One region of the Streptomyces sp. 8N706 genome, then DNA from elsewhere that is predicted to be linked to it. Evidence: riboswitches for the same ligand, from Rfam matches in the RefSeq annotation. Region 1 holds a riboswitch; the other holds the start of a gene.

Region 1 (15,899 bases):
CCCTGCTCCCAGAGTTGGCGAGCCGGGTGCTCACCATCGGCCGACCAGGGGTCCTCGGCCGCGACGTACCAGCGGCCGTCCCGCTCGGTGAGCGTCAGCCGCCGCACCGCGGTCACCGGGGCCGTGTCGTATCCCTCGATGCCGTAGCGGAGCTGGACTTCGGCCGCGATGCGCCGGCCCTCGCCCCGGGCGGGTTCGAATCCGCCGGTGCGGGTGAGCCGGTACCGCCACTCCCGCAGCGGCACGTCCGCGAGGTTGTGGAAGAGCCGCCGCTGTCCGGCCCGGTAGCCGGTCGCCCGCGGGTCGGTGGCGGCCAGGAAGCGATCGGCGTCCCGGTCCAGCAGCGCCGCGGAACGCCGGTCCAGCATCCGCTGGACGGCCCGCTCGGTGCCGCCCCGGCCCTCGGAGGAGCCGCAGGCGGCCAGCGCCCCCGGCAGGATGAGGAACAGCGCCAGGGACAGCGCGGCCCAGCATCTCGCCCCGGTTCTCCGTTCCGCCACGCCGTCGATCGTACGGGCGAGACGGCCGCGGTCCGTACGCGCCGGACCGGTCGTACGGGTCGGACCGGTCGTACGAGTCAGACCCGGGTGACCGTGGGGCCGGGAATCATGGTCACCGGGTCGTAACGCACCTGGGCGCCGGGGTAAGGAGCGTGGACCACCTGCCCGTTGCCCATGTACATCCCGACGTGGCTGGCGTCGTCGTGATAGGTGACGAGGTCACCGGGCCGGGCCTGGGAGAGCGGCACCTGGCGCCCCGCATGGCGCTGGCCCTGCGAGGTCCGGGGGATCGCCACCCCGGCCTGGGCGTACGACCACTGGGTCAACCCCGAGCAGTCGAAGCCGCCCGGCCCCGCCATTCCCCAGACGTACGGCCGTCCGACGGCCGCGCGGGCCGCCGCCACGGCAGCCGCGGCACGGGAGGAGGACGGGCCCAGATCCGAGAATCCGCCGAAGGGGCCACCGGCACGGGAGCCGGCGCGCGAGGCCCGGCCGTACGCCTCCCGCTGCTCGGCGGTGAGGGAGTTGAGCAGCCGGCGGGCGGTGGCGAGCCGGCGCTCCACGGCCTTCTTGTGCCGGGCGACCTCGGCGCGGCTGCGCTCGAACTCGGTGAGTTTCCCGGCGGCTTCCTCGCGCTCCTGCCGCAGGGAGCGCTGGCCCTCCTGGAGGGCGCGCAGCCGGCCGGCCTGGTGGCTGCTGATGCGGTCCAGGGTGGACGCCTTGGCGAGATAGCTCTCCGGGTCCTCGGAGAGCAGCAGGGCGACGGCCGGGTCGAGACCGCCGGAGCGGTACTGGGCACCGGCGACGGCGCCCAGGCCGCTGCGCATCCGGTTGACCCGCTCCTGGGCCCGGGCGACCTCGTCCTGGATCTGTCCGACCTGCTCGCGCAGCCGGTCGCGGCGCTCGCTCGCCGCGTTGAACTTCTCGGTGGCCCGCTCCGCCTGCTCGTACAGCCGGTCCACCTTGGACTTCACATCGGCCGCGGTGTCACGCGGGTCGGCGCCCGCGGGCGCGGCCGACAGAGCCGCCGCCGCGGTCGCCGCGGCGGCGGAGAGGACCGACACCCGGGTCGTCGTATGGGTGAGGTTCGACGGCGAGGGACGGCGATGGGATGCCACGGGAAGCCGCACTCCCTTCCACGGTGTGCAGCCCCTGCCGCCCGGTCGGGCGGATCTTCATCCGGGAACTGCGCTCGCAGACAGTAGCGGTGCGACTGCGGAGCGTCCAAAGTGCGTTCCGGACACGGAAAGTGATGCCCCGCCGGAGACGCAGGTCACCGGCGGGGCGTGGAGTCAGCGGGGTGGTTGCGATTCGCCCGGATGGACGGTCCCTCCGCCGGGGCGTCAGATGCGGACGCCCGTCTGGAACGGCATGTTGCCGATGGCCTCGAAACGCACGCTCGCGCCGGGCTTCGGGGCATGCAGGATCTGACCGTTGCCCGCGTACAGGCCGACGTGGTGCTGGTCGCCGTAGAAGATGACCAGGTCGCCCGGCTTGAGTTCGCTCTGGCCGATACGGGTGCCGGCGTTCGCCTGGTCCTGCGACATCCGGGGCAGGGACACCCCGGCCTGGGAGTACGCCCAGGAGGTCAGACCGGAGCAGTCGAAGGAGCTCGGCCCGGTCGCGCCCCAGACATAGGGCGAACCGATCTTGGTCTTGGCGGCGGCGAGGGCGGCGGCGGCGCGCTGCGAGTCCGCCACGTCACTGCCCAGGTTCACACGGCTGTTGGCGCGGTTGGCACGGGCCTCGGCCGCGGCGAGCGCCGCCTTCTCCTTGGCCGTCAGGGAGTTGAGAAGGGACTGGGCCTCGGAGAGCTTGCCCTGGATCTCCTTCTTCTTGGTCCCCAGCGCCTCGCGGGTGTCGGCCAGCTCCTCGAGCTTCTGGGACGCCTCCTCGCGCTGCTGCGTGAGCGAGCGCTGCTTGTCGGCGATCTTCTGGAGCGCGTCGGCCTGCTTCGTGCTCAACTGATCCAGGGTGGAGGCCCGGTCGAGGTAGCTGTCCGGGTCGGAGGAGAGCATCAGCTGCACGGACGGGTCGATACCGCCGGAGCGGTACTGCGCGGTCGCCATCGAACCCAGGCCGTTGCGGAGCTCGTTCAGCTCCTCCTGGCCGCGGGCGACCTTGTCCTGGAGGTCGCCGACCTGCTCCTCGAGCTTCTGCTGCTTCTCCTTGGCGCCGTTGTACTTCTCCGTGGCGACCTCGGCCTCTTCGTACAGCTTGTCGACCTTGGCCTTGACCTCTTTCTTGGTCGGCTTGGGGTCGGCGTGCGCTGCCTGGGACGTGAGAGCGACTGCGGCGGCAGCGGTTGCGGTGAGCACTGACACGCGGGTGCGGCTCGGCTGCTTGGGTCGACGGTGGGACGCCACGGGGGCGAGCTCCTTCTTCCTCCAGCCGCCTACCGGGTGAGTGGGGGGTTGTTAAACCCCGGCTCCGGGTGCCCCGGCCTCCCCCTGAAGCCTGCAGAACACCGCGGACTCGGCGGTTCCTCCGCTGACATCCCGGATGGATGATCAACCGCGCGAAGGTTCGGGGCCTGACCCTAGTGACCTTCTTGTGATCGGTTCAAATCCTGATGCGAAAAAACTCTGTTGTGCCGCGCATTCTTTACAAACGTCATACAGCCAGTAGTGAGCGCCTGACACTACGTTCCATCAATTCGGGCATTGAACCCAAGAGTTGCTCAGGTGCGCGAAAGCCGCTTCAGCAGCAGAGCGGACGCAACCGGGCGGGCGCCCGCGCGCGCCACACCGTCGGCCACCTCGCGGTCCGTGGAGACCACGACGACCGGACGGCCGGGCGGCTCGGCCCGTACGAGCCGGCGGATCAACTCGTCGGCGGTCTGCCCGGGTTTGCTGAAGAGCACCCGGACTCCCCGCGGCGGCGCCAGCAGCACCGGCGCGGCCAGCTCCGCACCGTCGAAGACACAGGTCATCTCCGCGCCGGTCTGGGCCGCGAGGACGGCCAGGCCGCCCAGCAGCCGCAGCCGCTGCTTCTCCAGCGGCATGGTGGGATATCCGGTCTTGGTGACGTTGTAGCCGTCGACCACCAGATGCGCCTGCGGCAGCGCGAGCAGCTGGTCCAGCAGCGCCGGGTCGGTGTCGGACAGCGCACGGCTCGCGATGTCCTTCGGAGTCATCCTCCCCGGCTCCACCGCGTCCACGGTGTCGGCGGGATGCATCGACGCGGGCGGCAGTGCCAGCTCGCGCCGGAGCCCCTGCGCCGCGTCCAGCACCGTGTCCAGCAGCAACCGCACCCGCATGTCCTCCACGCTGCGACCCTCGCGCACGGCCCGCCGACTCGCCTCCAGGGCCCCCTCCGTCTCCGCGAGGCGCGCCTTGAGCCGCCGGGCCTCGCTCTCGGCGGTGGCCCTGTCCGCGGCGGCGGCGGACCGTACGGACTCCAGCTCGGCCACGGCCTTGCGCACCGCCGCCTCCCCGCGCCGTACGTCACTGACGGCGCTGCGCAGCTTGCGGTGCAGCCCGTCGGTCTCCTTGCGGGCCGCGTCCAGCTCCGCGCGCATCCGGTCGGACTCGGCACGGGCCGCGGTACGCGCCTCGGCCAGCTCCTCCCGCAGCCGCCGCACCTGGCGCGTGGCGTCCTCCTCCGCCCGCTCGGCCTGGGCCCGCTGCGCCTCCTCGCCCGCGGCGGCGACCAGCTTGACCCAGCCCTGCGGGCGCAGCACATACGCCGCCGCTGCCACATCCAGCGGATCGGCGGCGGCGGGCGGCGAGCCCGACTCCAGGGCCTCGGCCAGCTCGGGCTGCGCCTCACGCAGCCGCTCGCCGATGCGCTGCCGGAACAGTGCGTGACTCTCCAGCGCGGCGGCCATGGCATTGCCCGCGAACTTGGCCCGGCGGGTCGGGGTGAAACGGGCGTACTGTCTCAGCTGGGCCGGGAGTTCGGCCATGGTGAGGCCGCCGAAGGCATCCGCGGCGAGCGTGACGACCTTGCGCCGTACGCCCTCGGGCAGCGGGCGGTCGAGCACCTCAGCGGGACCGGCGGCCTCATCGGCCCCGCCGGCGCCCTCGCTACGCTCCACCACCTGTCACCGCTCCGTTCTCAGGCGTTCGCGCCCGGACGGTCCACCAGCTCGATCTGGTCCACCGCGTTGCACCAACGGCAGCGCACCGACTCGATGGTCTCACTGACCACCTCGCGCTCCTCGATCCTCGGCTCCCCGGCCAGGTCGAGGTGCACATACTCGACGGCCCGGGTCGAGCGGGTCACATCGAACCGGGTGAGATTGCCGCACAGGGTGCAGCGCCACCGGGTGTCGGCCGTCGGCTGGGGAACGCCCATCGTGTCGTCCTCGTCCTCATCGCTTGCTTGCTCGTCCGCAGTGCGCCGTCGAACTGCGGGAGTGCTTTCCGTAACCCTACGGCCTGCGGGGCGGAGGGCGCCGGGGCCGGGCGGCGCCACCGGGCACGGCGAGGCGCTCTGTGCAGGTTGATCCAGTTAGGCCATGCTCTGCTCATGATCCCCAAGGCGCTCAGGACGAAGCAGGAGGTGATGGGCGCGTTGCGGGCCGCACGCGGCGGGCCCGTGGTGACGTACGCCCTCCTCGGTCTCTGCTGTCTGATCTTCGCCATCGGACCGGCCTCCGGTCTCGACCCCGCTCACAGCTCCGAAGGAGACCTGCTGGCGGCGCAGACCGCCCATTTCGAACGCTGGGGGGTGATTCCCAGCGAGCTCCTGGCCGGGTCCCCGCGCGCGCTGCTGACCCCGCTGACCGCCCTGTTCGTCCACGGGAACTGGCTGCACCTGCTGGGCAACATGCTCTTCCTTTTCGTTTTCGGCGGGATGGCCGAGGAGCGGATGGGCCGGTTCGCCTTCGCGCTGTTCTATCTCACCGTCGGCTGTCTGGCCCTGGCCGGCTACGCGGCCGTCCACGCCGACTCCGCCCAGACCCTGGTCGGGGCGTCCGGCGCGATCTCCGGAGTGCTGGGCGCCTTTCTCTACCTCTTCCCCGGAGCGCGGGTGACCAGCCTCTTTCCGTTCCTCTTCTTTCTGCCGCTCCGCTTCCCGGCCTGGATGGTGCTGATCTTCTGGTTCGTGCTCCAGTGGCTGGCCGCGGGCAGGGCCACGGACCAGCCGGGGGTGGCCTATCTGGCCCACCTCATCGGCTTCTGCCTCGGCTTCCTCTACGCGTGGGCCCGTTACCGGGGGGAGCGAGAGTGGCGCGGAGCGCCGTCCGCCCAGGGGGGCGGGGGGCCACAGGAGCGCTGAGGGGGTGGTCGTGGGAGAACGCCCAGGGGCTGAGGCAGCGGCGCGGAGCGCCGTCGGTCGCGGGCTAGAGTGAGCAGCCCAGTCAGGGCGACCGAGGGAGACAGCCAGCCGTGATCACCGCGATCGTGCTCATCAAGACCAGCGTGGACCAGATCCCCGAGATCGCCGAGTCGATCGCGGCGCTGGAGGGGGTCAGCGAGGTCTATTCGGTCACCGGCACGTACGACCTGGTGGCCATGGTCCGGGTGGCGCGGCACGACGATCTGGCGGACGTCATCCCCGGCCGGATCAGCAAGATCCCCGGCGTGGCGGCCACGGACACGCATGTGGCTTTCCGCACGTACTCCCAGCACGACCTCGAGGCCGCCTTCGCGATCGGCCTCGACGCGTAGCCGTCTGCCGCTGCGGGCCTTCGGCGCCTCCCGCGCCCCGGACGTCCGGTCTCCAGCGGGGCCCGGGAAGGCCTCCGCGGTGCTGGGTTCCGTCGTGCGGTCCGCGGGACGGCGGCTCCGCCGAGACCGCTCGGGGTACGCGCCGTGACGGGCCCCGCCGGGGTTCAGGCCACGGTCGTGCCACGGTCCGGGACGCAGCGGCCGTCCTCCGTGCGGTAGCTCCAGCGGGCGCCGTCGCGGACGAGTTGCTGCACCGCGTCGGCAAAGCGGTCGATGTGCTCGTCCGGGGTCCCGGCGCCGAAGCTGACGCGGATGGCGTTCAGCGACGGTTCACCGGGGGCCGCGTCCGGCGCCCCGCACTCCCCCGGGGGCTCCGGCTCCCCGCCGAGCAGGGTCCGTACGAGCGGGTGCGCGCAGAAGAGGCCGTCGCGCACCCCGATGCCGTACTCGGCGGAGAGCGCGGCCGCGAAGTGGGAGCTGTTCCAGCCCTCCACCACGAAGGAGATGACGCCGACCCTCGGAGCGTCCTCCCCGAACAGCGACAGCACCTTCACCTCGGGCACCCTCGCCAAGCCCTCCCGCAGGCGTGCGAGGAGCCGCTGCTCCCGCGCGACCAGCGCGTCGAAGCCCGCCTCGGTCAGCGCCTTGCAGGCCGAGGCGATGGCGTGGACGCCGATGACGTTCGGCGAACCGGCCTCGTGGCGGGCCGCGGTGGTGTGCCAGTCCACGTCCACACCACCGTCGGCGCGCCGGCTGACCGTGCGGCTCGCGCCGCCGCCCGCGAGGTACGGCTCGGCGTCCCGCAGCCAGTCGGCACGGCCCGCCAGCACCCCCGAGCCGAACGGCGCGTACAGCTTGTGTCCGGAGAAGGCGACCCAGTCGACGTCCAACGCGCCGATGTCCACCGGGTGGTGCGGGACGAGCTGCGCGGCGTCCAGCACGATCCGCGCGCCGCGCGCATGGGCCGCCGCCGCCAACTCCCGTACGGGCCACAGTTCACCGGTCACATTGGACGCCCCCGTCACGCACACCAGCGCAGGGCCGTAGGGCTCCCGCGCGGCCAGGGCCCGCTCCAGAGCCTCGACAGCCTGCTCCGGTGCGCGCGGCGCGCCCAGGTAGGTGACGTCGACGCCCGCACGCTGCTGCCACGGCAGCAGGGAGGCGTGGTGCTCGGTCTCGAAGACGAACACCCGGGTGCCGTGCGGAAGGGCGGAGGCCAGAAGGTTGAGGGAGTCGGTGGTGGAGCGGGTGAAGACGACCTGGTCCTCGTCGCGGCAGCCCAGGAACCGGGCGACGGCGGCGCGGCTGTTCTCGAAGAGGTCGGTGGACAGCTGGGAGAGGTATCCGGCGCCGCGGTGCACGCTGCCGTAGTACGGGGCGTAGGCGGCGACGTCGTCCCAGACGCGCTGCAACGCCGGTGCGCTCGCCGCGTAGTCGAGCGCCGCGTAGGTCACCTCACCGCCGGTGACGAGCGGTACGAGCACATCCCGGCCGAGAACCGGCAGCGGACCGTCCGTCGCCCCAGGGGCGGGATCGGCGGAGGCGGCGGACAGAGCGGCGGAGGCCGCGGGGGCGGCAGGGCGTGCGGACATGGCGGAGTCTCCTCGGAGTACCGGCGAAATGGCTCGACAACGCACGCGGCGACATGAGTCGGGGCGTACGGGACATGGCCTCGACGCGCCGCTGAGACGGCACGGAGGTGTGAAGGGGCCTTCGGCCCGAGGGCGTGTTTCGAAAGTAGCGCCGTCCGCCCGAAGGGCGGGGGTCGCGGCGGCTGGTGCGTGCGATCGCAAGGCGGAGGGTCGTCCTCGTACTGGGCGTACTCGGACGAGCCCGACAACGCAGCGAGCGTGCGTGCCAGGCGTCGCGGGCCTGGGGGCACCTCCCGGACGGAGTCTGGGGGAGGGACTTTCGAAACACGCCCTAGCGCATTCGCTGACTCACAGAGATCTCCCTCGACCACCAGGACCCCTGGATCGCGAGGGGTCCGCGCTTGCCGCAGACCTTGCTGACTGCGACCTGGTCATCACCCGGGGCACCCCGCCACGGACGGAGGGTTGCCGGACAGCGAGCCGGGGCCTGTTGCGCTGTCACTCGTGACCTGACGGGAATTATGCCAGGTCATCAACGGTGGGCAACTCGTGTCCGGATGACGGACATACGGGTCCGGCAACGGATGCGCGAAGGGGCCCGGGAAGAGCCGGGGCCCTTTCGTCGGTGCGGTTCGTCGGTGCGGTTTCGTCGGTCCGGTTGCGTCGGTACGGCGGGAGTCGTCCGACCGGCCGGACAGGACCGCAGGACCACACCGCAAAGACGCAGGCAGGACCCCGCCGGCCGTCAGCGGGGGACTGTCACCACCCCGCAGCCTTCGGCGGACGGCTTCACCACCACGGCGACACCGCGCTCGGCAGTGGGCAGGGCACCGGTCAATGCCGTGCACATCGCACTGCGGTTCAGCCGTTGCTGGCGCCGATCCAGCGCTCCAGGGTCCGCCGGGCCGCGCCCGAGTCGACCGATTCCGCGGCCTTCTCCATACCCGCCGCGATCTGCTCGGCCAGCGGCGCGTCGGTGGGCTCCATGGCCACCAGGGCCGCGGCCGAGTTGAGCAGCACCGCATCCCGTACGGGGCCCTCCTCGCCGGCCAGCAGCCGCCGCGCCACATCCGCGTTGTAGGAGGCGTCGGCGCCGCGCAGCGCCTCGACCGGCACCACGTCGATGCCCACGTCGCGCGGGTCGAAGGCCTCCCGCCGCACGGCCCCGTCCCGTACGACCCACACCTGCGAGGTGGCGGTCGTGGTGAGCTCGTCCAGGCCGTCGTCGCCGCGGAAGACCAGGGCGGACGAGCCGCGTTCGGCCAGCACTCCGGCCATGATCGGCGCCATCCGGGCGTCCGCGACACCCGTGGCCTGCGCCCGTACCCTCGCCGGGTTGGTCAGCGGGCCGAGGAAGTTGAAGATGGTGGCGATCCCCAGCTCGCGCCGCGCGACGGCGACATGACGGAGCGCGGGGTGGAACTTGACCGCGAAGCAGAAGGTGATGCCGGCCTCCTCGGCGACCTCGACCACCCGCCGCGGCGACAGCTCCAGATTGACGCCCAGCTTCTCCAGGACGTCCGAGGCCCCGCTCGCCGACGAGGCAGCGCGGTTGCCGTGCTTGACGACCTTCGCGCCGGTCCCGGCCACGACGATCGCCGACATCGTGGAGATGTTCACGGTCTTGGCACGGTCACCGCCGGTGCCGACGATGTCGACGCTCGGTCCCGGAACCTCGATGAGGTTCGCGTGCTCGTACATGGTGCGTACGAGGCCGGTGACCTCCGGGACGGTCTCTCCCTTGGCGCGCAGAGCGACCGCGAAGCCCGCGATCTGCGCGTCCGTCGCTTCGCCTCGCATGATGCGGTCCATGGCCCAGGCGGTGTCGTCGGCGTTCAGGTCCTGGCCCGCCAGCAGTGAGCTGAGGACGTCCGCCCAGGTGCGGGCCGCCTCGCCACTGTCGCTACCGGCTGAGGTCACCGTGCCCATGGTCCGCTCCTGGATCCGTCGTGAACAGGGAGTGCGGCCCCTGGGGGCCACAGGTAAGCCTATCGGCGTAGCGCAGTCGTACGACCCGGCGCCCGGAGTGCGGACAGGACCGGTGTGCGGGGACAAGACCGGAGTGCGGACAGGACCGGAGCGCGGACGAGGCCCAGGGCACGGGCCCCACACGAGGGCCCCGCCGGGGCTGCGCACGGAGCCCACCGCCGCGCCCCCCACCGCCGATGGCCCGAGCCCGAGGGCCCCGCGCCGACCCGGGCGGGGTCGGAACGGGGCCCTCGTGTGTGACGACAGGCGATCGCGGCTCAGTGGTGGCCGTGGCCGCTGGTGATCTCCTGGTACTCCTCGGCGCTCGGCTTGGGGATCTGGTTGCCCTCCCCGTAGAAGCCCTTCGAGAGCTTCGCCCGCAGCTTCTGCGTAGGCGAGATCTTGCGCCGGACGCCGTTCTCGTCGAGTTCCGGCCCGAGCTCGAGCGGCTGGTGCTGGTCGTGCTGGGTGAGCGTGTAGAGCGCCTCCTGCCGGAGCGGCTCGTGCACCTCCACGTACTCACCGTGCGGCAGTCGCTTGATGATGCCGGTCTCGCGACCGTGCAGCACCTTGTCCCGGTCCCGCCGCTGCAGACCCAGGCAGATCCGCTTGGTCACCACGAAGGAGAGCACCGGCAGGACGAAGAAGCCGATCCGGCCGAACCAGGTGATCGCGTTGATCGACAGATCGAAGTGCGTCGCCCAGATGTCGTTTCCACCGCCGACGAGCAGGATGAAGTAGACGCTGAGCCAGGCCACGCCGAAGGCCGTACGGGTCGGGGCGTTGCGCGGGCGGTCCAGGATGTGGTGCTCGCGCTTGTCCCCGGTCACCCAGGACTCGAGGAACGGCCAGATGGCGATGGCGACCAGCACCAGCGGGAAGATCATCAGCGGGATGAAGACACCCAGAGCGAGGGTGTGCCCCCAGAAGTTGATCTCCCAGCCCGGCATCAGACGGATCAGGCCCTCGGAGAAGCCCATGTACCAGTCGGGCTGGGCGCCGGTGGACACCTGGTCCGGCCGGTAGGGGCCGAGCGCCCAGATCGGGTTGATGCTGGCGACACCGGAGATGGCCGCGATCAGACCGAAGACCAGGAAGAAGAAGCCTCCCGCCTTGGCCATGTAGACCGGCAGCAGCGGCATGCCGACGACGTTCTTCTCCGTCTTGCCGGGTCCCGGGAACTGCGTGTGCTTGTGGTAGAAGACCAGGATCAGGTGCGCCACCAGCAGGCCGAGCATGATGCCCGGCAGCAGCAGTACGTGGATCGAGAAGAACCGCGGCACGAAGTCCGTCCCGGGGAACTCCCCGCCGAAGAGGAAGAACGAGAGGTACGTGCCGACGATCGGCATGGAGAGGACCGCGCCCTCCATGAACCGGACACCGGTACCGGACAGCAGGTCGTCCGGCAGCGAGTAGCCGGTGAAGCCGGTGAACATACCGAGCACCAGCAGCAGGAAGCCGAACAGCCAGTTGAGCTCACGCGGCTTGCGGAAGGCTCCGGTGAAGAACACCCGCATCATGTGGACGAACATCGCCGCGATGAAGATCAGGGCGCCCCAGTGGTGGATCTGCCGGATGAGCAGACCACCACGGACGTCGAAGCTGATGTCCAGCGTCGAGGCATACGCCTCGGACATCCGCACGCCCTGCATCGGAACGTAACTGCCGTCGTACACGACCTCGTTCATCGCCGGGTGGAAGAACAGCGTCAGATACACACCCGTGAGGATGATGACGATGAAGCTGTAGAGCGCGACCTCACCCAGCATGAAGGACCAGTGGTCCGGGAAGATCTTGCGCATATTGGCCTTGGCCAGGCCGTAGATGCCCAGGCGGCCGTCCGCCCAGTCGGCGAGCCGCTCGCCGCGGGGCGCTTGGCGCCTGTCCTCTGCAGTACTCATCCGCGCTCCCAGAAGCTCGGGCCGACCGGCTCCGCGAAGTCGTCGAGCGCTTCGAGGTAACCGTCCTTGTTCACACCGATCCGCAGCTGCGGCAGAGCGTGACCGGCCGGGCCGAAGATCACTCGACCGCCGTCGGAGAGGTCGAAGGTCGACTGGTGGCACGGGCAGAGCACGTGGTGCGTCTGCTGCTCGTACAGGCTGATCGGGCAACCGACGTGGGTGCAGATCTTCGAGTACGCCACGATGCCCTCGTGCGACCAGTCGAGCTCGCGCTTGTCCTTGATGTTCTCCGGCTGGAGCCGGACGATCATCAGGGCCGCCTTCGCGATCTCCTTCTGGAAGTCGTGCTCGTCCTCCTCCAGCCCCTCGGGCTGGGCGAAGGTCAGCGAGCCGACAGCGACGTCCTCGGGACGGAGGGGCTCCTGGGTGTTCACATTGACCAGCAGCTTGCCCCTTTCCCACAGGGTGTGCCGGAGCTTGGTCTCGGGCAGCGGGCCGAGGTCACGCAGGAGCACCAGACCGGAGAGCGGCACCATGGCCAGCGCTCCGAACATGGTGGTGCGGATCAGCTTGCGCCGGCCGAAGCCCGACTCCTCGGCACCTGCCTTGAAGTCGGCCATGACCTTGGCCTTGACCTCGGGCTCGGCCTCGATCGGGTGCCGTTCCTGGGCGGTCTCCACATCGGACATCAGGGTGCGGGCCCAGTGGACCGCGCCCGCGCCGATGCAGAACAGCGCCGCGCCGAGGGTGACGCCCAGCGAGAAGTTCAGCGCGCTGATGTTGCCGATCGGGAAGATGTAGACGATCTTCTCGATCGGGATGGCCACGTAGGCGGCGATGAAACCGATGGTGGCCAGCATCGAGAGCGTGAACAGGAAGGCGACGACGCGCTCGGAGCGCTTGGCTGCCTTCTTGTCGATGTCCTGGATGCGGTGCTCGTGGGGCGGCAGCCCGGGGTCGGCGAACGGGGCTTCCGCGACGGCTACCGTGCCGGTCCCGGCCGTTGCCTGCTCACTCGGCAGGTGTTCTTCGGACACGTCTTTGTTGGATCCACTCTGACTCATGACTTCTTGGCCTTTGCGGTGCGCGCGGCGACCCAGATGGCGGTGGCGATCATCACGCCCAGGCCGAAGATCCAGCCGAAGAGGCCCTCGCTGACCGGGCCGAGCCCACCCAGCTCGAAGCCGCCCGGCGACTCCGCCTCATCACTGTTGACCGTGTGGAGGTACGCGATGACGTCCCTCTTGTCCTGCTCGGGCATCGTGGTGTCCGGGAAGGAGGGCATCTGCTGCGGGCCCGTCTGCATGGCCTCGTAGATGTGCTTCGGCTCGACGTTGTCGAGTTCCGGGGCGTACTTGCCCCCGGTGAGGGCGCCGCCCTTGCCGGTGAAGTTGTGGCACTGCGCGCAGTTCGTGCGGAAGAGGTCTCCGCCCTTCGCGATGTCCGCGCCCTGGGGGTCGTACTGCTCCTCGGTGGGTGTGGTCGGGCCCGCACCGAGCGAGGAGATGTACGCGGCCAGCTGGTCGGTCTGGGCCTGGGTGTAGACCTTGGGCTTCCGCGGCACCTGGGCACCGGGCTGCTGGGCCGGCATACGGCCGGTGCCGACCTGGAAGTCCACCGCGGCGGAGCCGACGCCGACCAGGCTCGGTCCGTCGGTGGTCCCCTGACCGCCGGTGCCGTGGCAGCTGGCGCAGCCCACGGAATAGAGCTTCTTGCCCTCCTCGATGGCAAGGGACTGGGCGGTGTCATCGGCCTGTGCCTTGTCCGCGGGCGCGAACGCGGCGTACAGCCCCCCGGTGACCGCCAGCGCGAAGAGTAGGACGACGAGCGCCGCCAGCGGATGGCGCCGTCGTGCGGAGAGCTTTTTCACGGATTACCCCGGTGTCAGGATCTTCTGCGTCGATGCTTCTGGATATGTCTGTGGAGCGCGGGTCCGGTGGGCCCGTTACTTGATCATGTAGATCGTGGCGAAAAGGCCGATCCAGACGACATCGACGAAGTGCCAGTAGTAGGACACGACGATGGCCGCCGTGGCCTGTTCGTGGGTGAACCTCCTGGCGGCGTACGTCCTGCCCAGAACCAGCAGGAAGGCGATCAGACCGCCCGTCACGTGCAGGCCGTGGAAGCCGGTGGTCAGATAGAACACGGAGCCGTACGCGTCGGACGAGAGCGACAGGCCCTCGTGCTTGACCAGCTCGGTGTACTCGAAGACCTGGCCGCCGATGAAGATCGCGCCCATGATGAACGTGACCACGAACCAGGCGCGCAGCTTCTTCACATCACCGCGCTCGGCGGCGAAGACGCCGAGCTGGCAGGTGAGGGAGGAGAGCACCAGGATCGTCGTGTTGGCCGCCGAGAAGGGGAAGTTCAGGAAGTCGGCCTGCTGCTTCCAGAACTCGGCGCCGGTCACCGATCGCAGGGTGAAGTACATCGCGAAGAGGGCCGCGAAGAACATCAGCTCGGAACTCAACCAGATGATGGTTCCGACGCTGGTGAGGTTCGGCCGATTGACCGACGGGTGCGCGGGCCCGGTTTCTACTGTCGTTGCTGTCGCCACGACCGACATTATGTCGGTCGCTTATCCCGCCCTCACCCCGGGGGGTGCCGTTCGGTGTGTCAACGACGTGTGCCCTGCTCATACGGCCCAGGGAAGCCGTAGCTCGAAGGAGGGAAGCACCGCTTCCGGGCCTTTTGGCCGGGGGCCGCGCGGACCAGTCCTGACGTGCCGTCCGCCCGGTTCCGGATCCGTACGACCCCTCCTCCGGCGGGCGCGTCGCGGAGTAGCATCCGCGCAACGGCCCGGCTCCGGGACGCGCTGACGACAAGCATGGAGGAACTATGCAGCCGACCGCCACGGTGCTGGTCTACAGCGACGACGCCGACACCCGCCAGCAGGTACGGCTGGCGACGGGGCGGCGCCCGGCCGCCGGTCTGCCGACGGTCGAGTTCGTGGAGTGCGCCACCCTGCCGGCGGTTCTGAGCGCCCTGGAAGCGGGCGGCGTCGACGTCTGCGTACTGGACGGCGAAGCGGTTCCCGCCGGCGGGATGGGGGTCTGCCGGCAGATCAAGGACGAGATCTTCCGCTGCCCGCCGGTGCTGCTGCTGATCGGCCGCCCCCAGGACGCCTGGCTGGCGACCTGGAGCCGGGCCGACGCCGCGGTGACGCACCCGGTCGATCCGGTGGAGTTCGCGGATGCACTGGCCGGGCTGCTGCGTACGCGGCTGGCCATCGAGGCCTGAGATTGCGCTGCCCAGGGCCTGAGGGCCCTGGGACCTCGGGCCTGGCGCTCAGGGCTACGTCCCGCAGGGTTGGAGCGTCAGGTCCAAGGCCTGAGGGCCGGGCCCCTGGACCGAGCCTCAGGGCCGGGTCTCGAGGCGGGGCCTTCAGGGCCGGGTCTCAAGCCGGGACCCCCAGGGCCGGGTCTCGAGGCAGGGTCTCAGGGCCGGGTCTCGAGGCGGGGTCTCTGGGCCGGGCGTCAGATCTGGGGGCGGAGGCGGGCCGCGTCGACGGGCGTGCTTTCGACATGGCTCCCCACGGGGGTCAGGGAGCTGGCCTGGCGCCACTTCGCCCAGTCCACGTTCCAGTCCCCGAAGCCGTTGTCGAAGGCGGTCATCATCGAACCGCCGCTGTTGACCACCTGGACGATGTCGCCGAGCTTCACGGTGTCGAAGAACCACTTGGCGTTCGCGGTGCTCATGCCCGTGCATCCATGGCTGACGTTGGCCGCGCCCTGCGATCCGACGGACCAGGGGGCTGCATGCACGTACTCGCCGCTCCAGGTGACCCGGGTGGCCCAGTAGACCCCGAGGTCGTAGAAGTCCGAGGAGCCGATGCTGGCGCTGGTCATCCGTACGAAGGATTCCTTGGCGAGGACGACCTTGACCCCGTTGCGGGTGTCGTAGCCGGGCTTTCCGGTGGTCACCGGGATGGTGCGGATGACCTTGCCGTTGCGCTTGACGGTCATCACATGGGCCGCGGCGTCGGTGATGGCCTCGATCCGGTCGCCGATCTTCAGCTTCAGGGAATTCGCCGGGCCTCCGTAGAGGCCGTTGCCCACCTTGATCCCGTCCAGGGAGCTACGCACCTGGATCCTGGTCCGGGCGGGCCAGTACTCCTGCGGACGGTAGTGCAGGGTCTTGTCGTTCACCCAGTGCCAGCCGCCGTCCACCCGGGGCTGGGAGTCGACCTTCAGCGCCCGTTCGACGGTCTCGCGGGCGGCGCGGTCGGTGACGGGGGCGCTCAGCTCGGCAGTGACGGGCTGGCCCACGCCGTAGGTACCGCTGTCGGGGCCGAACTTCACCCGTATGAGCTTGTCCGCC
Region 2 (15,899 bases), on a different contig from region 1:
CGACGGCGTCGGGACCGCGGTCGCGGCCGGTCGGCCGGCGGGCCTCGTGCAGGAGGGCGCCGTCCGCCGTCACGAGCGCGGCTTTCATGGCGGTGCCGCCCACATCGAGGGCGATGACGTGTCTCACGGAGGACAGTGTCGCGCGGGACGGGGTGAGAGGTCTAGTCCATTGCTCGCCTCGCCGCCGGGGCTCCTCGCCTCGCCGCCGGGGCTCCTCGCCTCGCCGGCGGGGCCGCTCCGCGCTCTTTGCGAGGCTGGGCCCGCTCCTCGCCTTGCGGGCGGGGCCCGTTCCGCCCCTCGTCGCCGGGGCCGATACCGCGCGTGGGGGTGGGGTGCTTTGTGGTGCGTGGATTGGCGGGCGCGGGCGCGGGCGCGTTGCGGGTGCGGGGTGCGGGGTGCGGTGCGGGTACGTGGTGGGTGCCGGGGCCGGGCCCTCCGGGGCTGGGGTCCCGGAACGTCTATCCACGGGCCCTGGCGGCCCACACATACTTCCCTGGCCTTCGGCATGGGGGACCCCAAGTTTCCAGAACCCCGCCCCTCCGACCCCGACCCCTCCCGTGCCTACCCTGGGTGGTGCCCCGGCGACTTGGCCCCTTTCTGTGGCCGCCCCGGGGGTGTCCCTCCGGCACAGGTTCGTTTCCGTTTCCGTCCTGTGGGGGTCACTCCGGCCTCTTTCTGCGGCCGACTGACGCTGATCTGGCGGGCGGTCGACGGTGTGGCACCCGTGCGGCCTTGGTTGGGCATCGCTCGGCTTCCGTCGTCGGGGGCCGGGGTTCCGGGGAGGGCTAGTTCGGGAGGATCACACTGCGGGTGAGGTTGCGCGGGTGGTCCGGGTCGTAGCCCTTGGATTCCGCCATGGCCACCGCCAGCCGCTGGGCGCGGATCAGATCCGCCATCGGGTCCAGGGCGCGCGGCCCCGTCGCACTGTCCGAGTCCGCCAGCAGGGTGCCGCCGACCCGGGCGACATCGCCCGACAACCCCTCGGGGAGCGAGCCGAAGAGCCAGGTGACGCGGTTCGGCCCGGTGATGGAGATCGGTCCGTGCCGGTACTCCATCGCCGGGTACGACTCGGTCCAGGCGCCCGCCGCCTCGCGCATCTTGAGGGCCGCCTCCTGTGCCATCCCGTACGTCCAGCCGCGCCCCAGGAACGTCCACTGCTCCGCGCCGAGCACGGCGGCCGGAAGGGGCTGGGTGAGGGCCAGTTCGGCGTCGACGGCTGCTTCGGCGACGGTCTTCACCCCTGCGGGCAGCGGTCCCTGCGATTCCAGGGCGGCTCGCAGCAGCGCCAGGGCCGTCGTGGCGAAGCGGGTCTGGACGACCGATTCCTCATCCGCCCAGTCCAGGACGGCCACGGCGTCCGCCGTGGCCATCACCGGGGTCGTCGGGTCGGCGGTGAGCGCCGTCGTGCGGGTACGGCCGCGCAGCGCCGACAGCAGCTCCAGGACCTCCGTCGTGGTGCCGGAGCGGGTGATCGCGACGACGCGGTCGTACGCGCGGCCCAACGGGAATTCGGACGAGGGGAACGCGTCGGTCTCCCCCTGGCCTGCGGCCTCACGCAGCGCCGCGTACGCCTGGGCCATGAACCACGAGGTGCCGCACCCGGTCACCGCCACCCGCTCCCCCGGGCGCGGCAGCCCCTGCGCCCTCTCCACGGCCTCCGCCGCGCGGCGCCAACACCTGGGCTGGGTGGCCGTCTCGGCCGCGGTGCGGGACTCCTCGGCTGAGGACATGTCGGGGTGCTCCTTCGAGGCGGTGTGAAGGTGGTCGCCTCGTGAATAGCAGCCCTGAGCTGGGCCAGGGAAGGGCGCTGCCCGGGGCGGACCCGGCGTGGTGTAGACCTTGTGGGTGCGTGCGGGGGGTGATCCGCGCGTCGCTCAGGGTGGGGGGAGCCCCGGGCGGTAGATGACATTCAGGGCAAAGGTGGTATCCGCAGTGCAGCGGCGCTTTCTGGGCCTCATGGCCGCCGGCGTGACGATGGCCATGGCCCTCACGCTCTCCGGCTGCGGGGCCGACAGCTCGATCGGCGGGGATGTGACGATCAAGCTCGTCGCGGCCGACTACGGAGACAAGGCCGCCAACAGCTCCGAGGAGTACTGGGCCGAGCTCGCCCGCGCGTTCGAGGCCAAGAACCCCGGTATCAGCATCGACGTCGAGGTCTACAGCTGGAACGACGTCGACCGGAAGGTCGCCGAGATGGTCGAGCGCGGCGAGGCCCCCGACATCGCCCAGATCGGGGCCTATGCCGACTACGCCGCGCAGGGGCTGCTGTACAGGGCCGACCAGTTACTCTCCATCCCCACCCAGGCCGACTTCCTCCCCGCCCTCGCGAAGGCGGGCGAGGTCCACCGCGTCCAGTACGGGCTGCCGTTCGTCTCCAGCACCCGCGTGCTCTTCTACAACAAGGCGCTGTTCGCCAAGGCGGGCATCACCTCACCGCCGCGGACCTGGAGCGAGCTCGAGCAGGACGCCGGGGCACTGAAGCGGGCCGGGGTGACGTCACCGTACGGACTGCCGCTCGGGGCCGAGGAAGCGCAGGCAGAGACGCTCAACTGGATGCTGAGCGGTGGCGGTGGCTACGCCGACAACATCGGCAACTACACCATCGACTCGCGGGCGAACATCGCCACGTTCACCTGGCTGCGCGACGAGATGGTGGCCAAGGGCCTGACCAACCCCAAGCCCGGCCGGACCGACCGTCAGGAGGTCTTCGACAGCTTCACACGCGGCGATGTCGCGATGCTCAACGGCCACCCGACGCTGATGAAGCAGGCGGAAGCGCGGCATGTGAAATACGGCATGGCGCCGCTCCCCGGCAAGGACGGGGAGTCCCCGGCGACCACCGGCGTCTCCGACTGGATGATGGCGTTCAAGCGGAACGGCCACCGCGAGCAGGTGGGCACGTTCCTCGACTTCGTCTACGACGAGGACAACGTACTGAAGTTCACGGACCGCTACGACCTGCTGCCGGTCACCACATCGGCCTCCGAGGCGATGCGGGCCGACGAGGACAACAAGAACCTGTGGGAATTCCTCGACCAGCTGCCGAACGCCGAGTTCTACCCGGTGAACAAGAGGTCCTGGGGCCCGGTCGTCAAGCGGCTCAAGAAGTCGATCGGCACCGTCGTGGAGAAGAACGGCGACCCGGCGAGCGTGCTGGGCGAGCTCCAGCGCGACGCCGACACCACGGAGAACGCGACCGAATAGGGCAGTTGGTGCTCCTCAGGTGTTCCGCTGCGGTCGGCCGCATGCAAGGCGCCGGATCGGCCTCTGGGGTGCCGCATGCCGAAGCAGGGGGAGGGCTGTTCGGTCGATCGGGCAACGCAGCTGGGGCCCTCCTCCACCCTCCGGCCAAGCGGACCCCACCCAGCGGTAGCAGGGGGAAAGGCCGCGCCAGGGCAGCGCGGGGTGAACCTCGGCTGACGCGGCGCTAGGGTGCACGGCATGACCGAGGAGCGGAGAGGCCTGTCCGACCGGGACCGCGCCGTGCTCGGCATGGAGCGCGTCACCTGGTCGGGGGCGGGCGCCAAGGAGCGGGCCATACGGGAGCGGCTCGGTATGTCCCCGACCCGCTACTACCAGCTTCTCAACGCCCTCCTGGACGACCCGCTGGCCCTCGCGCACGACCCGGTGACGATCAACCGCCTCCGGCGCGTCCGGGAGTCCCGCCGCCGCAATCGCTGACCCGAACGGGCCCGTCCCCGGTAGGGTCGGGCCCATGGGCAGCATCCCGGACTCCCTGCCGAACCCCGTCACCCCCGCAGGCCGCGAAGGTCTCGCCGCGCTGCTGCAGCGACCCGAACGGGCTGTGGTGGCACTCGACTTCGACGGCACGCTCGCACCGATCGTGCCGGACCCGGACCGGGCCCGCGCCCATCCAGGTGCCGTACCCGCACTCGTCCGCCTGGCGCCACGCGTCGGCTCGGTTGCGGTGATCACCGGCCGCCCGGCCGGGGTCGCCGTACGGTACGGCGGCTTCGACGGCGTACCGGGCCTGGAGCATCTGGTGGTGCTGGGCCACTACGGGGCCGAGCGCTGGGACGCCCTCAGCGGCAGGGTCCGCGCGCCCGCCCCTCACCCGGGCGTCGCAGCCGTCCAGGCCGAACTCCCCGGCGTACTCGAGCGCAACGGCGGCCGGCCCGGCACGTTCGTCGAGGACAAAGGCCGCGCCATCGCCGTCCACACCCGCCGCGCCGATGACCCCCAGGCCGCGTTCGAGGCCCTGCGCGAACCGCTCCACGCCCTGGCCGAGCGGCACGGCCTGATCGTCGAGCCGGGCCGGATGGTCCTGGAGCTGAGGCCGCCGGGCATGGACAAGGGCGTTGCCCTGGAGGAGTACGTACGGGAGTCGGGCGCGGGTGCGGTTCTCTACGCGGGCGACGACCTCGGCGACCTCGCCGCCTTCGCGGCGGTGGAGCAGCTGAGGTCCGACGGACTGCCGGGGGTCCTGGTCTGCAGCGGTAGCACGGAGGTCACCGAACTGGCGGACCGCGCCGACCTGGTGGTCGACGGCCCACCGGGCGTGGTGGACCTGCTGTCGGCGCTGGCCGACGCGATGAACCCCTGACGCGGCGCGCCGAGGCCCACCGGACGTGAGCCGGAACGGAACCACCATGACCCATTGGACTGCCCGCCCCGAGACCGCCGACGACATCCCCGCCCTCCGCGACATCCACCGTGCCGCCTTCCCCACCTCCGAGGAGGCCGACATCGTCGACGCCCTGCGCGCCGACCCGAACGCGTGGATCAACGGCCTGTCGATGGTGACCCAAGCCGGGGACGGCACCCTTGTCGGACACGCTCTGCTCACCCGCTGCCACATCGACGGCCGACCGGCTCTCGCTCTCGCCCCCTGCGCGGTCCTGCCCGCACACCAGAGCCAGGGCGCCGGCTCCGCCGCCATCCGAGCGGCGCTGGAGGCCGCCCGCGCCATGGGCGAGAACACCGTGGTCGTCCTCGGGCACGCCGACTACTACCCCCGCTTCGGCTTCACCCCGGCTTCCCGCTTCGGTATCCGCGCACCCTTCGAGGTTCCCGACGAGGCGATGATGGCCCTCACCCTCACCACGGACCGCCCGGCACCCACCGGAACCATCCAGTACCCGGCCGCCTTCGGCGTCTGAACCCCCGGCGGCACCCCGAGCGGCGAGCCGGGGCATCCCGCACCGATGAGAGGCGGGAACGGACCGCGGCCCCCCACCCGCGCGGCTCTGATGCCCGCCGCCGACAACCCCCGGCCCGGGGGCAACCCGAAGCGCCGGGATCAACCCGCCCGGAGGGCCTGGAGCTGGTCCAGGAACCAGCGCTGTGGCGGCAGCGCCGTCGCCGCCGCAGCCAGCCGCTTGGTGCGCTCCGCCCGCTCCCCGGCCGTCATCGACAGCGCCTGGTGCAGCGCCTTCGCCGTCCCCGTCACGTCGTACGGGTTCACCACCAGCGCCTCCTTGCCGAGGTCCTCGTAGGCACCGGCCTCGCGGGAGAGCACGAGCGCGCACCCCGCGTCGGAGACGACCGGCACCTCCTTCGCGACGAGATTCATGCCGTCGCGGATGGGATTGACCAGAGCCACGTCCGCGAGCCGGTAGGCGGCCAGCGAGCGGGCGAAGTCGTCCTTCACATGGAGGATCACCGGCTGCCAGTCGTCCGTGCCGTAGTCGGCGTTGATCCTGTCGGCGACCCGCTGCACCTCGGCCGTGTAGCGGCGGTAGACCTCCAGGTCCTGCCGGGAGGGATAGGCGAAGGCGATGTGGACGACCCGGCCGCGCCACTCGGGGCGGTCGGTGAGGAGCTGACGGTACGCGTGCAGCCCGCGCACGATGTTCTTCGAGAGCTCGGTGCGGTCCACGCGGACGATCACCTTGCGGTCGTCGCCGCCGATCTGCCCGCGCAGGGCGGCCATCCGCTCGTCCACGTCCGGCCGGTGCGCACGCTCCCGCAGGAAGTCCGCGTCGGCGCCGAGCCCGTGCACCCCGAGCCGGGTCGTACGGCCGCTGTGCACGACCGCACCGGTGTCGCCACCGACACCGCCGCGTACCACCGCACCGCCACCGGCACCGCCCTCCGAACCAGCACCGGAGTCGGTCTCCGCGCCGGAGCGTCCCTCCGCGCCGTAGTCGGCGTCCGCGCCGGAGCGCGCCTCCGCCCCCAGCGCGTCCACGCAGGTCGCGGCGAACGCCTCCGCCCAGCGGTGGGTCAGAAAGGCCGCCCGGTCGGCGCCGAGGATGCCGTGCAGCAGCTGCCGGGCGATGTCGTCGGGGAGCAGCCGGAAGTAGTCCACGGGCGCCCACGGCGTATGGGAGAAGTGCCCGATCCTGAGGTCGGGGCGGCGCTCACGGAGCAGGCCGGGGACGAGGCACAGGTGGTAGTCCTGCACGAGGACGGCGGCGCCCTCGGCCGCCGACTCGGCGAGAGCGTCGGCGAACGCCGCGTTGTATGACTCGTAGGCCGCCCACTGGTCGCGGAAGTCCGCGTCGAAGACCGGCTCCAGCGGGGTCTGGTAGAGCAGGTGGTGGACGAACCACAGGACCGAGTTCGCGATGCCGTTGTACGCGGCGGTGAACACCTCCGGGTCGATGCCCAGCATCCGGACCCGCTGACCCCCGGTGTCGGCCGGGTCGAGCGTGCCGCCCGTACGGCGTACGGCCTCGCGGTCGCCGTCGCTCAGCGCGGCGCACACCCACAGGGCGTCCGTGTCCGGGCCGATGGCGCTCAGCCCGGAGACCAGTCCGCCGCCGCCGCGCTTGGCGGCGAGGGAGCCGTCCTCGCGACGGGCGTACGAGACGGGGCCGCGATTGGACGCGACGAGTACCTCGGCAGCCTGCTCTGCGACCATGTCGCGAGCCTAGCCCGCCGTAGATCCGCTCAAACGTACGGACAGGGGGCGGTTTGTCGTCCTGCCGCGGGAACAGCCGACGGGGGTGGGGTGCAGTGCCGACCCGGGTGGGCTGCCGAACCGGCAGGCGGCCTTCGCCTGGCCGGCTGCGGTCCGGCGTGCTGCGCGCGGGCGGGCCAGGGCAGAAGGCGTCGCCGAGCGTGCGCCGGCCGGTCGCGCCCTCGGCGGTTCCCGAGCCCTTGGGCGGGCTGCCCAACCCCGGGCGGTTCCCGAGCCCTCGCGCGGCTCCCGCCTCGGGCTCCCGCCGGGCTCCCGCCTCGGGCCCCGCCTCGGGCCCCGCCTCGGGCCCCCGCCTCCGTCGCACGTCGGTGCTCCGCCCCTCCGGAGGAGTGGAGCCCGTCAGGGCCCGTTCACGCCACCCGGCCGCGCCCGGAGGCCCGGTGGGCGCGGTGCTCGCGGTACTCCGGAACCGTGATCATCGGGGGCCGCTCCTCTGCCGCCACCTCGTGCACGGACGGGGTGAACCCGCCCTCCTCGGCCCGGTCGAACTGCGTGAGCACGGGCCGTACGAGGTGCCCGCGCGCCAGCCGGGCCTGGGCCGTGCGGTAGATCGTCGCGGCCATCCGGCCGAGCGCCTGGCCGTCCTGGTGGCGGTGGAGCCGTATGCCGACGTCGACCTGCGCGAGCGCGTCGAGTCCGACGAGGTCCAGCGCGTCGACGAGCATGCCCAGCTCGACGCCGTAGCCGACGGGGAAGGGCAGCCGCTCCAGCAGCGCGCGGCGGGCGGCGTACTCGCCGCCGAGCGGCTGGACGAACCCGGCCAGCTGCGGCCAGTGCAGATTGAGCAGGGGCCGGGCGACCAGCTCGGTGACCCTGCCGCCCCGGTCGCCGGTGTCGCCGAGCGGCCGGTCGTACATCGCCTTGACCAGGTGGACGTCGGGGTCGGTCAGCAGCGGGCCGACGATCCCCGAGACGAAGCGGGCGGAGAAGTCCCGCAGATCGGCGTCGACGAAGCAGAGGATCTCGCCGCTGGTGGCCAGCAGCGAGCGCCACAGCACCTCGCCCTTGCCGGGGAGCGCGGGGAGCCGCGGCAGCACCGTGTCCCGATGGACCACGCGGGCCCCGGCCGCGGCGGCCACCGCGGCCGTACGGTCCGTGGAGCCGGAGTCGAGCACCACCAGTTCGTCGACGAGCGGCACGGCCTCGCTCATCAGCTCGCGGCGGATCGTCTCCACGATCGGCCCGACCGTGGTCTCCTCGTCGAGGGCGGGGAGCACGACGCTGACCGTCCCGGCGGCTCCCCCCGCGTGCTTCGCGGCGAGCAAGCGGTCGAGCGGCCGGTCGCCGGCCGACCAGGAGCGGCGCTCCAGCCAGCGCTCCACCTCTTGCAGCACGTGCTTTCGTCTCCCTGTGCCTGGTGTGGTCGACCCGGTGTGGTGCGGGTCTGTGATTCATCTCGCGGTTCGGACGACTATCTCAACTGTCCGGGCCGTCGGTTACAGTCTTGAACAGCGCGGGAGTCCACTTCATGTCGGGGTGGCTGCCGCGGATGACAAACGCCCGGGCCCGGCCCGGTGCCATACCGCTCATCCAGAGGGGCAGAGGGAACGGCCCGTTGAAGCCCCGGCAACCATCCAGTCGGTTCTCGTTCATCAGATGCGAGGCTCCCGGCTTGGGAAGGTGCCAATTCCGGCTCGTGGCGAAGTACGTCACGGGGAAGATGAGGAGAAAGGGCCTCGCCTCCATGGCTGTGCAAACTGCTAGCGCGACTTCCCGGGACACCACCCCCGAAAGCCCGGTCACCTCCACTGTCGCTCTCGGACCCGCCGCCGCGCTGTCCTGCCGCGAATGCGGCGAGCGCTTCGCCCTCGGGCCGATCTTCGCGTGTCAGGTGTGTTTCGGGCCGCTCGAGGTCGCGTACGACCTTCCGGTCGGCGACCCCGAGGCGCTGCGGAAGCGTATCGAGGCCGGTCCGAACAGCATCTGGCGTTACGCGCCCCTGCTGCCCGTCCCCGCGGACGTCGCCGGCAAGCCGAGCCTGAACCCCGGCTTCACCCAGCTGGTCCAGGCCGACAACCTCGCCCGTGAGCTGGGCATCACCGGCGGCCTGCACGTCAAGGACGACTCCGGGAACCCGACGCACTCGTTCAAGGACCGCGTCGTCGCCATCGCGGTGGAGGCGGCCCGTGCCTTCGGCTTCACGACTCTGTCCTGCTCCTCCACGGGCAACCTCGCCGGCGCGGTCGGCGCCGCGGCCGCCCGCGCGGGCTTCCGGTCCTGTGTGTTCATCCCGCACGACCTGGAGGCGGGCAAGGTCGTCATGGCCGCGGTCTACGGCGGCGACCTGGTCGGTATCGAGGGCACGTACGACGACGTCAACCGCTTCTGCAGCGAGCTGATCGGCGACCCGATCGGTGAGGGCTGGGGCTTCGTCAACGTCAATCTGCGCCCGTACTACGGCGAGGGCTCCAAGACCCTGGCGTACGAGATCTGCGAGCAGCTCGGCTGGCGGATCCCGGACAACATCGTGATCCCCATCGCCTCCGGCTCCCAGCTCACCAAGATCGACAAGGGTCTGAAGGAACTGATCGAACTCGGGCTGGTCGAGGACAAGCCGTACAAGATCTTCGGTGCCCAGGCCGAGGGCTGTTCCCCGGTCTCCCGGGCCTTCAAGGACGGCCACGACGTCGTACGGCCCGTGAAGCCCGACACGATCGCCAAGTCCCTCGCCATCGGGAACCCGGCCGACGGCCCGTACGTGCTGGACATCTGCCGCCGCACCGGAGGCACCGTCGAGGACGTGAACGACGAGCAGATCGTCGACGCGATCAAGCAGCTGGCGCGCACCGAGGGCATCTTCGCCGAGACCGCCGGTGGCGTGACCGTGGGGGTGCTGCGCAAGCTGATCGAGACCGGTCAGCTCGACCCGGCCGCCGAGACCGTTGTGCTGAACACCGGCGACGGCCTCAAGACCCTGGACGCGGTGGCCCCGACCACGGGCCCGTCCGCGACCATCCGCCCCACCCTTGACTCGTTCCGAGAGGCTGGCCTCGCATGAGCGTCAACGTCCGTATCCCCACCATCCTGCGCACCTACACGGGTGGTAAGGCCGAGGTACCCGCCGAGGGCGCGACCCTCGCGGAGGTGCTCGCGGACCTGGAGAAGAAGCATCAGGGCATCGGCGCGCGGGTGCTGGACGACACCGGCAAGCTGCGCCGCTTCGTCAACATCTACGTCAACGACGACGATGTGCGCTTCGCCGAGGGCCTGGATACGGCGACGCCGGACGGCGCGGGTATCTCCATCATTCCGGCGGTCGCCGGCGGCTGCTGAGGAATAAACGCAACAACCTTACGTAATAGGAATGACCCCCTCCGTGAGAGAAACGGAGGGGGTCATTCTGTGTGGTTGAGCGCGGTACAGTTGAGCGCTCCGCCCCCGGCGTCCATGCCGACTGCATATGAGAACGCGACAAGATGTGACCGAAGTGTGCGCGCAATTTGTCGCGTTAATACTTTATGCCCGGCCCGACTTGCCCTGAATTCCCGTCAGTTGAGCGGATAGCGCCTGTCGGCTGCGGCTGGATTTCTCGTCCGATTGACCTGTTGCAGACGGCATCTGTGCAGATACATTCAGCCGCGGTCGACGCGTTCCGGCGCACACCCCCACCTGTCGGGGGGTGAGGTCTGACCCGGGTTCGCGGAGTGCGGACCTGCGCAAGGGCCAGTAATAGGGGAGTTAGGGATGGCTCAGGGCACCGTCAAGTGGTTCAACGCGGAGAAGGGGTACGGCTTCATCGCGGTCGACGGTGGTGCGGACGTCTTCGTGCACTACAGCGCGATTCAGATGGACGGCTACCGCACCCTCGAGGAAGGTCAGCGGGTCGAGTTCGAGATCTCGCAGGGCCAGAAGGGGCCGCAGGCGGACATGGTCCGTGTAGCCGGCTGAAGGTCGCGCCGACTGACTGCAGCGTAGGGCCCGCCCCCAGCAGGGGGCGGGCCCGCTCCTGTTACGGCCGCGGCGCGCCCCGGCGCGCCCGGTGACGCGCCGTCGCATCCCTCGCGGATCGCCCGGTGACGCGCCGTGGCATCCCTCGCGGAATGGCGCGGACCGCATGGGTCTGGAACGGCGGGAGCTGCTCGGTGCGACGCTCGAGGACACGGAGGCTCGTACGGAGCCCGAGGTCGTCCACCGGCCTTCGGGGGCACGTACGGCCGCGAACGCAGCAGCGGCCCAGCGGGGAGCTGGGGCCCGCCCGCCGCTCACCGACCCCTGGCCTTCGGGGGCTTCGTGGGGCGTGTGCCTGCCCTCCCGTGGCTGTCGGCATGGGCGGGACCCTGACCGACTCCCACCGCTCATCGAGCCTTCGGGCGCGTGCCGCCACGCCGTCACCCGGCCACCACCGGCCTTCGGGTCGTCGCTTGTGCCCGGCCTCCTCTGGCCATCGGCATGGGAGTGACCTGCCGACCGCCGCACGTCGTCGAGTCCTTCGGGCGCGTGCCGCCACGCCGTCACCCGGCCACCACCCCCCGTCGAGCCCTTCGGGCGCTTGCGCCCACCGCGTCACCCGGCCACCACCCCCCGTCGAGCCCTTCGGGCGCTTGCACTCTATGGGGTCGAGTGCTAATCATTGGCGTTAGCACTCTGACGTTGAGAGTGACAGCAGGACCGGGTCGGTGAGGCCCGCAGGCCCGGTGGGGCAAGGAACCACCAGGCGTGCAGGCCGTCCGTCGCGGGCGCCAGCGCGGTCCGAAGTATCCACCCTCCCTCGGACTACGTCCGGGGGGACCCCAGTCCGGGAGGACCACTTCACATGGCCAAGACCATCGCGTTCGACGAGGAGGCGCGGCGCGGCCTCGAGCGCGGGATGAACCAGCTCGCCGACGCCGTCAAGGTGACCCTCGGCCCCAAGGGCCGGAACGTCGTCCTCGAGAAGAAGTGGGGCGCCCCCACGATCACCAACGATGGTGTCTCCATCGCCAAGGAGATCGAGCTCGAGGACCCGTACGAGAAGATCGGCGCCGAGCTGGTCAAGGAGGTCGCGAAGAAGACGGACGACGTCGCCGGTGACGGCACGACGACCGCGACCGTCCTCGCCCAGGCCCTGGTCAAGGAGGGCCTGCGCAACGTCGCCGCGGGTGCCAACCCGATGGCCCTCAAGCGTGGTATCGAGAAGGCCGTCGAGGCCGTCTCCGCCCAGCTGCTCGAGCAGGCCAAGGACGTGGAGACCAAGGAGCAGATCGCTTCGACCGCCTCCATCTCCGCCGCCGACACCCAGATCGGCGAGCTCATCGCCGAGGCGATGGACAAGGTCGGCAAGGAAGGCGTCATCACCGTCGAGGAGTCGCAGACCTTCGGGCTCGAGCTCGAGCTCACCGAGGGCATGCGCTTCGACAAGGGCTACATCTCCGCCTACTTCGCCACCGACATGGAGCGTATGGAGGCGTCGCTCGACGACCCGTACATCCTGATCGTCAACTCCAAGATCTCCAGCGTGAAGGACCTCCTTCCGCTGCTGGAGAAGGTCATGCAGTCCGGCAAGCCGCTGCTGATCATCGCCGAGGACGTCGAGGGCGAGGCCCTGTCGACCCTGGTCGTCAACAAGATCCGTGGCACCTTCAAGTCCGTCGCCGTCAAGGCCCCGGGCTTCGGTGACCGCCGCAAGGCCATGCTCGGAGACATCGCCATCCTCACCGGTGGCACCGTCATCTCCGAGGAGGTCGGCCTCAAGCTCGAGAACGCCACCCTCGACCTGCTGGGCCGCGCCCGCAAGATCGTCGTCACCAAGGACGAGACGACCATCGTCGACGGCGCCGGTGACAGCGAGCAGGTCCAGGGCCGCGTGAACCAGATCCGCGCCGAGATCGAGAACTCGGACTCGGACTACGACCGCGAGAAGCTCCAGGAGCGCCTCGCGAAGCTGGCCGGCGGCGTGGCCGTCATCAAGGCCGGTGCCGCGACCGAGGTCGAGCTCAAGGAGCGCAAGCACCGCATCGAAGACGCGGTGCGCAACGCCAAGGCCGCCGTCGAGGAGGGCATCGTCGCCGGTGGTGGCGTGGCCCTGCTGCAGACCGTCTCCGTGTTCGAGAAGCTCGAGCTCGAGGGCGACGAGGCCACCGGTGCCCAGGCCGTACGCCTGGCCCTGGAGGCCCCGTTGAAGCAGATCGCGGTCAACGCCGGCCTCGAGGGCGGCGTCGTCGTGGAGAAGGTGCGCAACCTGACCCCGGGCCACGGCCTCAACGCCGCGTCCGGCGAGTACGTCGACCTGATCGCCGAGGGCATCATCGACCCGGCCAAGGTCACGCGCTCCGCGCTGCAGAACGCCGCCTCCATCGCGGCGCTGTTCCTCACCACCGAGGCCGTCATCGCCGACAAGCCGGAGAAGGCCGCCGCGGCCGCTCCGGGCGGCATGCCGGGCGGTGACATGGACTTCTGATCCGGCTTCACGGATCGGCTGTTCCAGCTGTACGGACCGAGGGCGGCACCCACCCGGGTGCCGCCCTCGGGCGTTTCCGCACCGTCCGCGCGCCGTCCGGTCACTCCGCGCCCTTCCGGGCCCGAGTCCGCGCGCTGACATGCGCACCGCTGCCGCCTGCCCCGACCGGGTGAGCGGCCGGTGCATCGCCGGTGGCCCTAGGAGTTGCCGCCCGGTCGCACTCGGTGCAGGTGTAGCCGACGGTGAAGCCTACGCACGGGAGCTTCCCGGTGCCCGGCTCGGCTTACGACAACCGGGCCGCATAGGCGCACGGTGCAGACCGAGTTGATCTCTGCCCGACAGCTGTCGTGCGACGGAGGAATAGCATGACGATGCCAGAGCTTCCCGATATGGGAGATCCGATTCCGCGAGAGGGGCCCACGCAGAGCAAGTACACGTTCCACAGGAATGCGTTGATCTTCTTCGGCGTGGTATCCCCGTGGATCTTCATCTACGTTTCGACAAGGAATCCGGGACTCATCTGGCTCTCGGTGCTGAATCTGATCGGTATGTACACGGGGTACTACGTCAGCATTCCCGCCTGGCGGCGGGACCAGACTCGTCGCCTGTATGTGGCGCTGCTGAGTTCGATGGCGTGCTTGATCGTCTGTACATCACTGTTCAGTCTGCTGAACTGAACTGGAGCCTGGAGTCCTGGGCCTCGCAGATCCAGGAAGCCTCAGGATGCATCATTCCGCGCTCGCTCCTGCCTGTGACGACCCCGCCACTCGACGGGCCGGCGCGCCGTGCTGCGTCAGCAACTGGTGAGTGCGCTCTTCGCCTGGCCCTGTTGTCGGCCTTGCTGTTCGCTGGGGCGTCAGGTGGGGTTCGGGCCCGTCGCGGCGATGACGGCGAACGGCGCTCCCTGGGGATCCGCGACCACGGCCATCCGTCCAGCCGCCATGTCGAATGGTGGCTGGAGTACCGACCCGCCGACGGACGTCAGCTTCGCCACGGTCGCATCGGTGTTCTCGACCGCGAAATAGGCCAGCCAGTGCGGGGGAATGCCGCCGGGCATGTCGTCAGGCAGCACCTGGAGCCCTCCGACCGTGCGGCCGTTCACGGTCAGCGCGAAGTAGTTTTCGGCGCCTTCCATGGGGGCGACCTCGATTCCGAGCACCGCCGGATAGAACGCGGCCGCCGCGTCGCGGTCGGTGGTGTTGAGTTCGTTCCAGATCAGCGCGCCCGGCTCATTGACGATCCCCGCGCCGATGAAATCCTTCGGCTCCCAGACGCCGAAGACCGCTCCCGTGGGATCGGCGGCCACCAGCATCCGCCCCAGGGTCATGACATCCATGACGGGCGCCATCACGGTGCCGCCGCTGTTGCCGATCGCCCGTTCGGTGGCTTCGGCGTCCGCCGAGGTGACGTAGGTGGTCCATACGGTCGGTGGCGTGGGCTGGTCTCCCATGGCCTGCGCGGACATGATGCCGGCGACCGGCCGTCCGTGGAGCGTGCAGATCGAGTATCCGCCCTGCTCGGGCGGGCCGATCTCACCGGTCCAGCCGAACAGCTCGCCGTAGAAGTCCAGGGCGGCCTGCTGGTCGGGGGCCACGAGATCGACCCAGCACGGTGTGCCGGGCTGGTAGGGAACGGTGACTTCGGGCATCGGTGCCTCCAGGTCGGGTCCGGCCGTCCCGGGTGGCCGGAACGCGAACAGCCCCCTTCTGCCACCCTCCCCATGCACGCCCCCCGGCGCCACTCGGGGCGCCCCCTGGCCACGCCGGTTCCCTGCCCCGCCGGGCCGGTCAGTGGGTGTAGTCCTTGAGCTTCTCGGTCTCCAGCGTGATCCTCACCGGAGCGGGGATCTCGACGACCGCTCCGTACGGGTAGGACATCCGGCCGCGGTACTTCCCGTTTTCGGGCTCGCTGTAGACGGCGATCGTGCAGGCGTCACGGTCGATGAGCAGGTAGACCGGGATCTCGGCGGCGGCATAACCGTCGCGCTTCTCCACGCGGTCCCGGCGGTCGGTGTCCGGATCGCGCGAAGTGACCTCGACGGCCATCAGGACACCGTCGGGGTCGGCCCACTCTCCCTGCCCCACGAAATGATCCTCCGGGACCAGGGAACCGTCGGGGCGTGAGCGGCCCTTGCGGTACTTCTCTGTCTTGAGCCCCTGCTCCGGATAGAGAGCCAACTCCGGGCGCTGCTGCATGCATTGCCTGAGCAGCCACATGATGATCGCTCCGTGGTCTCCGTCCGGCACCGGCTTGACCTCCAGCTTTCCGTTGATGAATTCCAGCGTCACGGTCTCCGGGGCCGTGCGGGCGAGCTGCTCGAAGTCCTCGACGGGCATCTGGGGGTGATCAGCGGTGCTGGGGGTCATGGCGTCGCCTCCTCCCCTCCATGGTGCCCTGGCTCCGGGCGGCGCGTGTTGAACTGTCATGGGTGGTTCCCTTCGGTTGTTCATGGGGCAGCGCGTCGGCGTCGGACTCGTGGATCCGGTCGGGAGCCGGGCCACCCGGGTGACGGTCGGGCGAGACTTCGCCCAGGCATGGGCACTGGCGTGCCACCGGTCCTACGGGGCGGGTGTCGGCCCGCCGCGTTCAGCTTCCGTACCGGCGTCCGCCGTGAGGAGTGCGGGCGGATTGCGGGGC

Evidence for each region. Region 1 has a riboswitch for S-adenosylmethionine ahead of ACTWQE_RS19060 (aminotransferase class V-fold PLP-dependent enzyme). Riboswitches for the same ligand answer to the same signal wherever they lie in the genome.
Region 2: another riboswitch for S-adenosylmethionine. It lies ahead of thrC (threonine synthase); the one in region 1 lies ahead of ACTWQE_RS19060 (aminotransferase class V-fold PLP-dependent enzyme).

The regions. Positions count from the first base shown of each region.
Region 1 covers NZ_JBQQBW010000047.1:2,625-18,523, forward strand. The annotation lists gene ACTWQE_RS19025 (hypothetical protein) at 1-500, opposite strand, end outside; gene ACTWQE_RS19030 (NlpC/P60 family protein) at 578-1,618, opposite strand; gene ACTWQE_RS19035 (NlpC/P60 family protein) at 1,844-2,866, opposite strand; gene ACTWQE_RS19040 (NYN domain-containing protein) at 3,181-4,542, opposite strand; gene ACTWQE_RS19045 (hypothetical protein) at 4,560-4,799, opposite strand; gene ACTWQE_RS19050 (rhomboid family intramembrane serine protease) at 4,974-5,726, shown strand; gene ACTWQE_RS19055 (Lrp/AsnC family transcriptional regulator) at 5,837-6,118, shown strand; gene ACTWQE_RS19060 (aminotransferase class V-fold PLP-dependent enzyme) at 6,283-7,710, opposite strand; SAM riboswitch class IV at 8,103-8,220, opposite strand; gene trpD (anthranilate phosphoribosyltransferase) at 8,572-9,639, opposite strand; gene qcrB (cytochrome bc1 complex cytochrome b subunit) at 9,957-11,579, opposite strand; gene qcrA (cytochrome bc1 complex Rieske iron-sulfur subunit) at 11,576-12,643, opposite strand; gene qcrC (cytochrome bc1 complex diheme cytochrome c subunit) at 12,640-13,449, opposite strand; gene ctaE (aa3-type cytochrome oxidase subunit III) at 13,525-14,145, opposite strand; gene ACTWQE_RS19090 (hypothetical protein) at 14,418-14,819, shown strand; gene ACTWQE_RS19095 (Ig-like domain-containing protein) at 15,056-15,899, opposite strand, start outside.
Region 2 covers NZ_JBQQBW010000004.1:91,878-107,776, reverse strand. The annotation lists gene ACTWQE_RS03165 (ROK family protein) at 1-127, opposite strand, end outside; gene ACTWQE_RS03160 (SIS domain-containing protein) at 786-1,730, opposite strand; gene ACTWQE_RS03155 (extracellular solute-binding protein) at 1,903-3,204, shown strand; gene ACTWQE_RS03150 (DUF3263 domain-containing protein) at 3,442-3,681, shown strand; gene otsB (trehalose-phosphatase) at 3,716-4,564, shown strand; gene ACTWQE_RS03140 (GNAT family N-acetyltransferase) at 4,611-5,120, shown strand; gene ACTWQE_RS03135 (alpha,alpha-trehalose-phosphate synthase (UDP-forming)) at 5,261-6,826, opposite strand; gene ACTWQE_RS03130 (glucosyl-3-phosphoglycerate synthase) at 7,237-8,220, opposite strand; SAM riboswitch class I at 8,410-8,553, shown strand; gene thrC (threonine synthase) at 8,571-9,884, shown strand; gene ACTWQE_RS03120 (MoaD/ThiS family protein) at 9,881-10,159, shown strand; gene ACTWQE_RS03115 (cold-shock protein) at 10,571-10,774, shown strand; gene groL (chaperonin GroEL) at 11,640-13,262, shown strand; gene ACTWQE_RS03105 (hypothetical protein) at 13,628-13,939, shown strand; gene ACTWQE_RS03100 (VOC family protein) at 14,119-14,910, opposite strand; gene ACTWQE_RS03095 (Uma2 family endonuclease) at 15,050-15,628, opposite strand.